Regions from separate parts of the Povalibacter sp. genome, predicted to be linked through region 2. Evidence: riboswitches for the same ligand, from Rfam matches in the RefSeq annotation. Region 2 holds a riboswitch; the other holds the start of a gene.
What was found. Region 2 has a riboswitch for cyclic di-GMP ahead of V7D81_RS10530 (M23 family metallopeptidase). Riboswitches for the same ligand answer to the same signal wherever they lie in the genome.

Region 1 (5,832 bases), on a different contig from region 2:
TTTGCAACCACATCCAGCTGCAGCTGATCGACACCGCCGCGCGCATCCTTGGACAGGGGCGTGATCTCGACATCGTGCAGCGTCACGATGCGCGGCAATGCCGCGATGCCGCTGACGAATGCGCCGATCGAATGGAAGCTGCCGGTCAGCCGCATCTTGATGGGCAGTTCGGCGTAGAAATCCTTGTTTACCTGGGCGTTCGGCTGGAACAGCTTCTGGTCGAGACCGGCGCCTGCGCCCTGCTGCGAGATGTCGGTCAGCAGGTTGGGCACTTCGGTCTTGTTCGGCAGCTTGCGCAGCATAGCGCCGAAGGACCGTTCGATTTCCTGCAGCTGCGCCTTGTAGGCATCGAGATTGGCCGCCTTGCGCGCCTTGGTGGTGAAGGTTTCCAGCAGCGAGATTTCCTCGGCGCGCGCCGCGTCGAGATCCGGCTTGTTGGGCTTCCAGGCCAGGAAGTACACCATTGCGCAGGCGCCGATCACGAAGATCAGTCCGATGGCGCCGAAGCGGAAAGCCGCGGGCCAGCGACCGACATCGTTCGGATCGAGATTGCGAAGATCTTCCAGGAGATTGCTCATCAGTGGGCTCCCTGTGCGGCTCCGCCCGCGGCCGCCTTCAGATTCGGATTTTCCTGCGTCGCGTTCAGCGTGAAATCCGAACCTGTTGCAGTGCCACCTTTCGTTTCGAGAATGTCCAGCGACGGATCGGCCATCCATTCGGAGGCATCGATGTTGCGCATGTAGTTCGAGACGCGCGAACTGGACTGGGCAATACCTCTGAGTTGCACCTTGCGATCGGTTTGTTTGATCGAGGTGAGATAGATACCGTCCGGCAGCGTACGCACCAGCTGATCGAACAGATGCACGACCTCGGCGCGACTGCGCTCGAGCTGCTCGATCACCTGCATGCGCGCGACGAGGCGCTGCTTCTCCTGGTCCAGTTCCAGGATCTCGGCGATCTGCTTGTCGAGCTTCGCGGTTTCATCCTTCAGATACTGGTTGCGTTCGTTCTGTGCGCCGATCGCTGAACTCATCTGCAGATTCACTGCAAACGCGATGGCGCCGGCCAGCACGAGTGCGCCAACGGCACCGACGCCGAATTCCTGGCGCTTCTGCTTGCGCTCGGCTTCGCGCCACGGGACGAGATTGATTCTTGGCATATCAGTCGAAACTCCGTAACGCCAGACCGCACGCCGTCAGCAAGGCAGTCGCATCCTTTTTCACCGACTGGGCCTTGGCCTTCTGACTGACCTTCATCTGGCCCAGCGGATCGCCGCGCAGGGCTTCGATGCCCACGCGGCTCTGAATCATTTCGGCGGCGCCCGGGATGTTGGCGCAGCCGCCGCAGATCAGGATCTGCTCGGGCTGTTCGCGACCGGCGCCGGACGCCAGGAAGAACTGCAGCGAGCGGCTGACCTGCTGGCACATGTCGTCGATGAACGGACCGAGCACTTCGGTTTCGTAGTTGCCGGGCAGTCCGCCTTCTTTCTTGGCGCGACCGGCTTCTTCCATGCTGAGGCCGTAGGTGCGCATCACTTCTTCCGTGAGCTGCTGGCCGCCGAAGGCGAAGTCGCGCGTGTAGATGACCTTGAGATCGCGCAGCACGCTGAAGGTGGTGCTGCTGGCGCCGAAGTCGACGACTGCCAGCACGCGACCGAGACCGCCATCGGGCATCTGGTGCGTCAGCAGCCGGCAGGCATTTTCGAGCGCGAAGGCTTCGACGTCGACGATGCGGGCCGTCAGACCCGCCGCCGCACAGGCGGCCACGCGCTGTTCGACGTTTTCGCTGCGGGTCGCCACGAGCAGCACATCGAGCATTTCGGGATCTTTTTCGGAGGGGCCGATGACTTCGTAGTCGAAGCTCACTTCCTCCATGGGGAACGGGATGTACTGGTCGGCCTGCATTTCCACCTGGCCTTCCAGTTCGTTCTCGCTCAGGGTGCGAGGCATCTGGATGACCTTGGTGATGGCCGCGTCGCCGCTGATGGCGACGGCTGCGTCCTTGGCGCGCGCGCCCGAACGCTTCACGGCACGCTTGATGGCGTCGCCGACGGCATTGGCGTCGACGATGGCTTTCTCATTGATGGAGTTCGGCGGCGTCGGCTCGGCGGCATAGGATTCCACCCGATACTGGCCGCCGCTCATGCTGATCTCGATCAGCTTGACCGACGAGGTGGTGATATCCAGTCCCAGCACCGGTCGGGATTTGGCTGAAAAAAGCACGCTATTTCCCTTTGTTCGTCAGATACTTAGGGGATTATCTGAGATCAGCACTAAATACGAGGCGCAAATATATACAGCTGCTTGTTAAGTTGAATGTGAGGAGTCTCACGAAATACCATCGAGGCGATTTCGGAAACCGGCGTGCCGCGTCGCTCCAGCTCAGCCTTTGTTAAGTCAATTATTGGGCTGTGGGAGAACGCAATTGCCGGATCAATGACTTGGAGTGCGCATGGATCGGCCAGTGACCTCATGCGTACGGCAGGTCACGACAGGACAGCGTTTTTTCGATGCCCCTATCATTCCGCCGGCGACCCCGCTGTCCTGGACATCCCCTCCTTCAGGAGGATCCACCCGTAGACCGGAAGCTTTGCGTCCTCACCTTTCGATGAGTTTGCCCACGTAAATTCGCGGCTACTATTGCATACCGGCATTTTTTAAAGCAAGGACTTAGGTTCATTTGTTGTGATGCGACATTACCTTCCGGCCTGGTTGCGTTTCGCCCTGGCAACGATCGTCGTGCTCATCGGCGGTCTCACGCTCGGGCTCTGTGGTGCCTATCAATATCTGGAGCCGGCCTTGCCGGACGTCGCAGCGATTCGCGACATCCGTCTGCAGGTGCCGCTGCGCGTTTACAGCCGCGACGGCAAGCTGATCGCGCAGTTCGGCGAACAGCGGCGCATTCCGCTTTCGTTCGAAGCGCTGCCGAAGCAGCTCGTCAATGCCGTGCTGGCCGCCGAAGACGATCGCTTCTTCCAGCACAGCGGCGTGGACTATCCAGGACTGGCGCGCGCGATCGTGCGTCACCTGATGTCGGGCGAAAAGGGCGAAGGCGGCAGCACCATCACCATGCAGCTCACGCGCGGCATCTTTCTCAGTCCCGAGAAAAGCTATCGCCGCAAATTGCAGGAAATCTTTCTCACGCTGCGCATCGAACAGCAGTTCAGCAAGCAGGAAATCCTGACGCTGTACATGAACAAGATGTTTCTCGGCCAGCGCGCCTACGGCGTCGGCGCAGCGTCCGAGGTGTATTTCGGCAAGACCATCGATCAGCTGTCGTTGCCGGAGCTGGCGTTGATCGCAGGCACGTTCCGCCTGCCCTCGCGCGACAATCCGGTTGCGAATCCCGAACTCGCCAAGCATCGCCGCAGCTACGTGCTGCGACGCATGCGCGAGAAGAACTTCATCACCGCGGACGAACAGCGCGCCGCCGACAACTCGCAGGTCGAATCGCGCTTGCACGGACCCGCCGTGGAAGTCGACGCGCCGTACATCGCGGAGATGGTGCGCGCCGATCTCTACAACCGCCTGGGCACCGACGCCTACACCGCGGGCTACGAAGCGATCACGACACTCGACAGTCGCCTGCAATCCGCAGCCGTACGTGCCGTGCGCGCCGCGCTGGTCGAATACGATTCGCGCCACGGCTATCGGGGCCCGGTTAGCCGGGTCACGGTACCGGCGCAGTCATCGGAGTCCGACTGGTCGCGACTGCTCTATGAGTTTCCGCTGCGCGGCGGACTCGAGCCTGCGCTCATTCGTGCCGTCGAAGACCGCAGCGCCGTCGCCTGGTCGAAAGTTCACGGACGCATCAATCTGCCCTGGAGCGGACTGAGCTGGGCGCGGGCGCCGCTCGCGGACGGCAGCGTCGGACCGCCGTTGCAGCGCGCCGCGGACATCCTCTCCGTGGGCGATGTCGTGTACGTCGCGCAGGAACGTTCCGGCAACTGGCGCATGGTGCAGGTGCCGGAAGCCCAGGGCGCGTTCGTGGCGATGGATCCGCAGGACGGCGCGATCACGGCGCTGGTCGGCGGTTTCGATTACTTCGCCAGCAATTTCAATCGCGCCGTCCAGGCGAAGCGTCAACCGGGTTCGGCGTTCAAGCCCTTCCTGTATTCAGCCGCGCTGGATCGCGGCTTCACGCCGGCCAGCGTCGTGAACGACGCGCCGCTGGTGATCGAAGATCCGTCGCTGGAAACGGTCTGGCGGCCGCAGAACAACTCGCGCGAATTCCGCGGCCCCATGCGGCTGCGCGAAGCACTCGTCCGTTCGCGCAATCTGGTGTCGATCCGCGTGATGCATGCGCTGGGACCCGCCTACACGACCCAGTACATCGAGCGCTTTGGCTTTCCGGAGCAGAACCTGCCGCGCAACCTGACGCTCGCGCTCGGCACGGCGCAGGTGTCGCCGCTGGAGATGGCGAGCGCCTACGCGATCTTCGCCAACGGCGGCTATCGGGTCGGCTCGTACTACATCGATCGCATCATCGGGCCGGATGGCAACAGGGTGTTCGAGTCGCAACCGCGGATCGTCTGTCGCGAATGCGTCGAGCAGCCTGCCGACGCAGCGACGGAAGTCATCAACGTGCCGGAGGGCGCACCGCCGCCGCCGACCGTCGATGAACGCAACTGGGGCAGTCTGAGTTACCTGCCGGAGAAGGCGATTGCTCCCGTCTCGATCTCGCCGCAGAACGACTACCTGATGGTCGACATGATGGCCGACGTGGTCCGCCGCGGCACGGCCGTACGCGCGATGCAGTTGAAGCGCGACGATCTCGCCGGCAAGACCGGCACCACCAACGATCGCCGCGATGCCTGGTTCTGCGGCTTCACGCCGTCGCTCGTGGGGACCGCGTGGGTCGGCTTCGATCAGGAACGATCGCTGGGGCCCGGCGAAGAAGGCAGCCGCACGGCGCTGCCGATGTGGATCTATTTCATGCACGAGGCGTTGCAGGGAGTACCGCAGCAGCGGCGCGTGCCACCGCCGGGTCTCGTGACGATGCGTGTTTCCGCCGATACGGGTCTGGCAGCGCGGCCCGGCGAACCGGACGCGATCTTCGAGACCTTCATGGCAGGCCATCTGCCGGCCGCATCGGAAGGCGGCGACGGTTTGTCGAATGGTGCCGGTGCGAGCGAACAAAGTAGTGACGATCCGATCTTCTGACAGGTACTCTCGCTGCTGAGCAGCCGCTGCGGCTGCGAACAAGAAGATTCCTGCCGCCGGGCCCAGGAGGCGACATGAGCAAACGAATGAATCCGCGCGCCGAGCAGTTGCGTATGGCACTGGCGCAGGAAGCGGCACGCATCATGTCGGAACAGGGCATCGACGATTACCGTCTGGCCAAGCGCAAAGCCGCAGAGCGGCTCGGCGCCACCGACATCGCCGTGCTGCCGAAGAACACGGAGATCGAAGCAGCCCTCGCGGCACATCACCGCCTGTTCGAAGGCGACCGTCATTCCTCGGCACTCGAATCCGCGCGCCGCACGGCCCTACAAGCCATGCGCCTGCTGCAGAAATTTCAGCCGCGTCTCGTCGGACCGGTATTGAGCGGTACAGCGTCGGCGCACTCGGAAGTGAACCTGCACCTGTTCGCCGACGGCGCCGAAAGCGTGGCGCTGTATCTCATGGAGCAGGGCATTCCGCACGAGATCGCGGAGCGGCGGCTGCGCTACGAGCCGGATCGGCTCGTCAGTTATCCCGTGGTGCGCTTCGTGGCGGGCAATCGCGAGATCGATGCCGTCGTGTTTCCGATCGACGGCATCCGCCAGGCGCCATCGAGTCCGGTCGATGGCAAGCCCATGCGGCGTGCGGATGGCGGGGAGTTGCAGGCGTT
Region 2 (5,832 bases):
GAACGCGAGGTTGTCGCGCAGGTAGTCGAAACCGAATTCGTTGTTGGTGCCGTAGGTGATGTCGCACGCATAGGCGGCGCGCTTTTCTTCCGACGACTGGCCGCTCCTGATGACGCCGACCGTGAGTCCGAGGAATTCGTAGACCGGGCGCATCCACTCGGCGTCGCGCGAGGCCAGGTATTCGTTCACGGTGACCACGTGCACGCCCTTCGCGGGCAGCGCATTCAGATAGGCCGGCAGGGTCGCGACCAGCGTCTTGCCTTCGCCAGTGCGCATTTCGGCGATCTTGCCGTCGTTGAGCGCCATGCCGCCGATGAGCTGCACGTCGAAGTGGCGCATGCCGAGCGTGCGGCGCGCGGCTTCACGCACTGCCGCAAAGGCTTCCGGAAGGATGTCGTGGACGGTCGCCCCGTCGGCGAGGCGCTTGCGGAATTCCTCGGTCTTGGCGCGCAGCGCCTCGTCGCTCAGTGCCTGGAACGCGGGTTCCTGGGCATTGGTCCGGCTGACGGCCCTGGAATATCCATTAACGAGCCGCTGATTGCGGCTGCCGAACAGTTGGCTGAGCCAATTCGCCACGAGAGAGAGCTCCGAGGTGGGCCAAAAGAAAGGACGCGATTGTACACGCCACCCTGCGACCCCATGCCGTCGGGTTTTTTTGATGGACGTGCGCGGCCTTGGGACCGACAGGCCGAGTTCGGGGCGGGGCGTGCGAAAACAAGGCCGAGGGCGGCGGGCCTTGTTTTTCTAGCTGTGGGGCCGGCTTCAGCCGGCCTTTGGATGTCAGGCTAAAGCCTGACCTACAGCCAGAGGCCGGCTGAAGCCGGCCCCACAGGCAGAGTCGGAAGTCGGTGCTGGAATTAAGACGCCGTCATCATCCGGGACTGCCGCCCCGGCCTGCAGCTACTGCCGCACGAAGCTCATCGGGTCGATGGCCCGGCCGTTCTTGAGTACTTCGAAATGCAGGTGGGGCCCGGTGGAACGGCCTGTCGAGCCGATCAGGGCGATGGCCTGGCCCTTCTGCACCGTGTCGCCCGGCGTCACCAGCGTGCGTTGGTTGTGCGCATAGCGCGTCACGTAGCCATTGCCGTGGTTGATCTCCACGGTCTTGCCGTAGCCGAAACGGTCCTTCGAGTAGGTCACGACGCCGGCAGCGACGGCGACGACCTGCGAGCCCGCAGGCCCCGCGAAGTCGATGCCCTTGTGGTAGACGGTGCGGCCGTTGAACGGGTCCGTGCGCTGGCCGAAGTAGGAGGAAATCCAGCCCTGCATGACGGGGCGTCCGCCCGGAACGATCTGCCGGCTGAGATTGCGGGTGGAAATGAGGCTTTCCAGTACGCTGAGCTGGCGCTCGCGATCCTTGATCTGGCGGCTCAGGGTATCGAGCATCGAAGAAATGTCCGGTGCCGCAACCAGCGCGCTCTCGGCCAGAGCCTCGGGTCCGCCGACGGCGGGCACGCGGTCGAAATCGAACTCGCCCTTGTCGAGGTGCGCCATCTCCGTCAGGCGGCGGCCCAGCGCATCGAGGCGGATCACGTGGGCATTCATCTGGCCGACGCGGCCGGCCAGCGCATCGAGACGGTTCTGCAATTCCTGCCTGGCGTCGACGACCTGCTGGCGCTGCTCTTCGAGCCGGCGGCCCCAGTCGGCGACCTGGGCGGTAGGAGCGAAAACGTTGCTGCGTCCGAGCTGGACCCCGGCGAAGAGCACGCCGGCAAGGATGGTCACGATCAGACCGATGGTCACCGTCGCAGCCAGCGGGCGGCCGAGCTCGATCTGGCGAGCGCGCCCCAGGCGTTTGGAAAAGACGATGACGTTCATTCGATCATGCCTCGCGTCCTCAAAAAATCTGGCGCGACAAAAACGTCCTGCCGGCGCAGCCGCATCGAGAAAGCTGCACCAACGGCATATCCAGAGAGGTGTGGACGTAGAACCGATGATTCGAGTTGTACATCCTGGCAACCCCGCTATCGTGACCGTCCTGCCTTCGAAGGCAGCGCCCTTAGACCGGTGGCTTTGCGTCCCCGCCTTTCAGCGGGTTTGCCCTTAACAGCGGTCGGGAATATGCAGAATCCGCAACCCAAAGATCAAGCAGTCAGCCCTCACATTGCACATTTCAGCTTATGTCTGAACCCATGAAGCCCATTTCGACTGGGTTGGGCCCGCTGCTCGCGCAGCTGGAGCGTCGCGCCCGGGAGACGCTCGATTTGACGGATCGGGTGCGGGCCGCGCTCGATGGCGACGAGAAAGCCCACGTCGTTTCAGCGAGTTACCGCGAGGGGACGCTGGTCATCGTGGCGGATTCCGCGGCCTGGGGGTCGCGGATCCACTATCTGCAGGAAACCCTGGCAGAACGGCTGCGGGCGCAGGGTGAGACGCAGTTCACGAAAGTGCAGGTGAAGGTGGGGAAGCCGGGGTGAGGCGGGGATTTTCTTCGTCTTGCTCTTACTGTGGGGCCGGCTTCAGCCGGCCTCTTAAATTAAGAAGTCAGGCTGAAGCCTGACCTACAGGGCGCCGGCGGACACCGCCGTCGCCGGCATATAAGAGATGGGCGCCTGCTCATCGCCTTCGAAGGTCGCCTCCTCCCACGCATCCGGCGTCGCAATCAGCTTGCGCAGCAACCGGTTGTTCAGCGCGTGACCGGACTTGAAGCCGCTGAACTCGCCGAGGATGCCCTTGCCGAGCAGGTACAGATCGCCGATCGCATCGAGGATCTTGTGCTTCACGAACTCGTCTTCGTAGCGCAGGCCTTCCTCATTCATTACGCCCGCGTCACCAATCACGATGGCATTCTCCATCGAGCCGCCGAGCGCGAGATTCTTCGAACGCATGTATTCGAGATCGCGCATGAAGCCGAACGTCCGTGCGCGACTGATCTCGCGCAGGAAGGAGGTGCTGGAGAAATCCATGCTCGCGATCTGGTCGCGCTTCTTGAAGATCGGATGATTGAATTCGATCTCGAAATTGACCTTGAAGCCGTTGTACGGCGTGAAGCGGGCCCACTTGTCGCCCTCTTCCACCTGGATGGGTTTGAGGATGCGTGCGAAACGCTTCGGTGCGGACTGCTCTTCCACACCCGCCGACTGCAGCAGGAACACGAACGGTCCGGCGCTGCCGTCCATGATCGGTACTTCCTCGGCCGACAGTTCTACATAGGCATTGTCGATGCCCAGGCCGGCGAAGGCGGACATCAGATGTTCGATGGTGCAGACCCGCGACTCACCTTTAATAAGAGTGGTGCCGAGCGTGGTCTCACCGACGTTCTCGGCGTACGCGGGCACGTCGATGGTCCGGTCGAGATCGGTACGACGGAACACCACGCCGGTATCCGGCGGCGCCGGCTTCACCACCATCAGCACCTTCTTGCCGGAATGCAGACCGACACCGGTGGCGCGGATGGAGTTCTTGATGGTGCGTTGGCGAAGCATGGGAGGCTCTAGGTGCGGGGCCCGAGCTGGCCGGAGGATCGCGGCGCTGAAGGAAATCGGTACATGAAACCTCGAAAAGCGGCGGCACCGTAGCACCGCATGCCGGACCCCACAAGCCTCTGACTTGTGGGGTCGACACGCGGTCACTTCAACGTCGGGCAAGGGGACGCTTTGCCCGACCGCCAGGTTCCCTGACCTGGACGACTTCAGTCCGCCTGACGCCGCAGGAATGCCGGAATATCCAGCATCGCGGTGTCATCGGAATTGAGGCCATCCCCGACCGCACGACGCGGTGCAACGGAATCGCGGCCGTAGTCCCGACCACTGTCGCGCTGCTGACGGATGTACGTCGGCACGTGCAGATCATCGAGCGTCGGCACGCGACCGGCGCGGCCGCCGGCAATCGCCGTCATCTGCTTGCGCGCGTCCGGCTGCGGCATCTGCTCGGCCACCGGGCGACCGATGCCGGTCGCAACGACCGTCACGCGGATGTCTTCGCTCATCTCCGGATCGATCACGCAGCCGACCACCACGTTCGCATCCTCCGACGCGTACTGCTTCACCGTATCGCCGACGACGCTGAACTCGCTGGTGCGCAGGTCCATGCCGGCCGTGACGTTGATCAGCAGGCCGTGAGCGCCGTGCAGATTGACGTCTTCGAGCAGCGGGCTGGAGACGGCGGCTTCGGCCGCTTCACGCGCGCGGTTCTCGCCGCGTGCCGAACCCGAACCCATCATCGCCATGCCGGTTTCCGCCATCACGGTGCGCACGTCGGCGAAGTCGACGTTGATCATGCCGGGCTTGGTGATCAGTTCAGCGATGCCCTGCACCGCGCCCTGCAGCACTTGGTTCGCCGCCTTGAAGGCGTCGAGCAGCGTGACATCGCCGCCGAGCACCGTGAGCAGCTTCTGGTTCGGAATCGTGATCAGCGAGTCGACGTGACGGCTGAGTTCGCTGATGCCGTGTTCCGCCGAGCCCATGCGCTTGCGGCCTTCCATGTCGAAGGGACGCGTCACGACGGCGACCGTCAGGATGCCGAGCTCCTTCGCGATCTGCGCCACGACCGGCGCTGCGCCCGTGCCCGTACCGCCGCCCATGCCGGCGGTGATGAAGAGCATGTCGGAGCCTTCGATCATTTCGATGATGCGGTCGCGATCTTCCATCGCGGCCTGACGGCCCACTTCAGGATCGGCACCCGCGCCCAGACCCTTGGTGATGTTGCAGCCGATCTGCAGACCGACTTTGACCTTGGAATGCTTCAGCGCCTGAGCATCCGTATTGAGGCAGATGAAATCCACGCCTTCGATCCCGGTCTGGATCATGTGCGACACGGCGTTGCCGCCGCCGCCGCCCACGCCGATGACCTTGATGACGGCCCCTTGATTCTCAGTATCAGCAAGTACAAACATCGTTAGTCCCCTCGATGTCGTGACGACATCTCAAATCCACGTCGACAAATCGGTGCACCGCGTTCAGAGGACACTGCGCACCACCCTTCACCTTCATCTGCTCGCATGCAACGCGATCAGAAATTGCCCTGAAACCACGCCTTCATCCGATCGAACACGCCGCGCGCGTTACCGCCGAGCGGCGATTCGCGCCGGCCGCGCATGTAGTTCTCGCGGCCGTACAGCAGCAGGCCCACGCCGGTCGAATGAATCGGATTGCTCACCACGTCCACCAGCCCGCTGATGTGCTGCGGAATGCCGAGCCGCACGGGCATGTGGAACACTTCTTCCGCCAGCTCGACCGCGCCTTCCATCTTGGCGCTGCCGCCGGTCAGCACGACGCCGGCCGCGATCACTTCCTCGAAACCGGAGCGCCGCAGTTCTTCGCGCACCAGCGCGAACAGTTCCTCGTAACGCGGCTCGACGACTTCGGCGAGCGTCTGGCGCGCCAGCCGGCGCGGCGGACGATCGCCCACGCTCGGCACTTCAATGGTCTCGTCGGAGTTCGCGAGCTGCGACAGCGCGCAGGCGAACTTCATCTTGATCTCTTCGGCGTGATGCGTCGGCGTGCGCAGGCTGACGGCGATGTCGTTGGTCACCTGATCGCCCGCGATCGGAATCACGGCCGTGTGACGGATCGCGCCGCCGGAGAACACCGCGATGTCGGTCGTGCCGCCGCCGATGTCGACCAGGCACACGCCCAGTTCCTTTTCGTCGTCGGCCAGCACCGCGTAGCTCGACGCCAGCTGTTCGAGCACGACGTCTTCGACCGCGAGCCCGCAGCGCTGCACGCACTTCACGATGTTCTGCGCCGCGCTCTCGGCCCCGGTCACGATGTGCACCTTGGCTTCCAGGCGCACGCCCGACATGCCGATCGGCTCGCGGATGCCTTCCTGGCTGTCGATCAGGAATTCCTGCGGCAGGATGTGCAGGATTTTCTGGTCTGCCGGAATCGCCAC

Region 1: linked by a shared signal. The riboswitch ahead of V7D81_RS14740 (pilus assembly protein PilM) and the one ahead of V7D81_RS10530 (M23 family metallopeptidase) in region 2 are both predicted to bind cyclic di-GMP.

Annotation. Positions count from the first base shown of each region.
Region 1 is NZ_DAINNK010000047.1:8,342-14,173, reverse strand. Features, by position in the region: gene V7D81_RS14750 (type 4a pilus biogenesis protein PilO) at 1-578, opposite strand, end outside; gene V7D81_RS14745 (PilN domain-containing protein) at 578-1,159, opposite strand; gene V7D81_RS14740 (pilus assembly protein PilM) at 1,161-2,222, opposite strand; cyclic di-GMP riboswitch class I at 2,526-2,628, opposite strand; gene V7D81_RS14735 (penicillin-binding protein 1A) at 2,688-5,162, shown strand; gene V7D81_RS14730 (hypothetical protein) at 5,237-5,832, shown strand, end outside.
Region 2 is NZ_DAINNK010000028.1:8,973-14,804, forward strand. Features, by position in the region: gene secA (preprotein translocase subunit SecA) at 1-576, opposite strand, end outside; gene V7D81_RS10530 (M23 family metallopeptidase) at 901-1,818, opposite strand; cyclic di-GMP riboswitch class I at 1,952-2,052, opposite strand; gene V7D81_RS10535 (DciA family protein) at 2,133-2,417, shown strand; gene lpxC (UDP-3-O-acyl-N-acetylglucosamine deacetylase) at 2,502-3,425, opposite strand; gene ftsZ (cell division protein FtsZ) at 3,632-4,834, opposite strand; gene ftsA (cell division protein FtsA) at 4,951-5,832, opposite strand, start outside.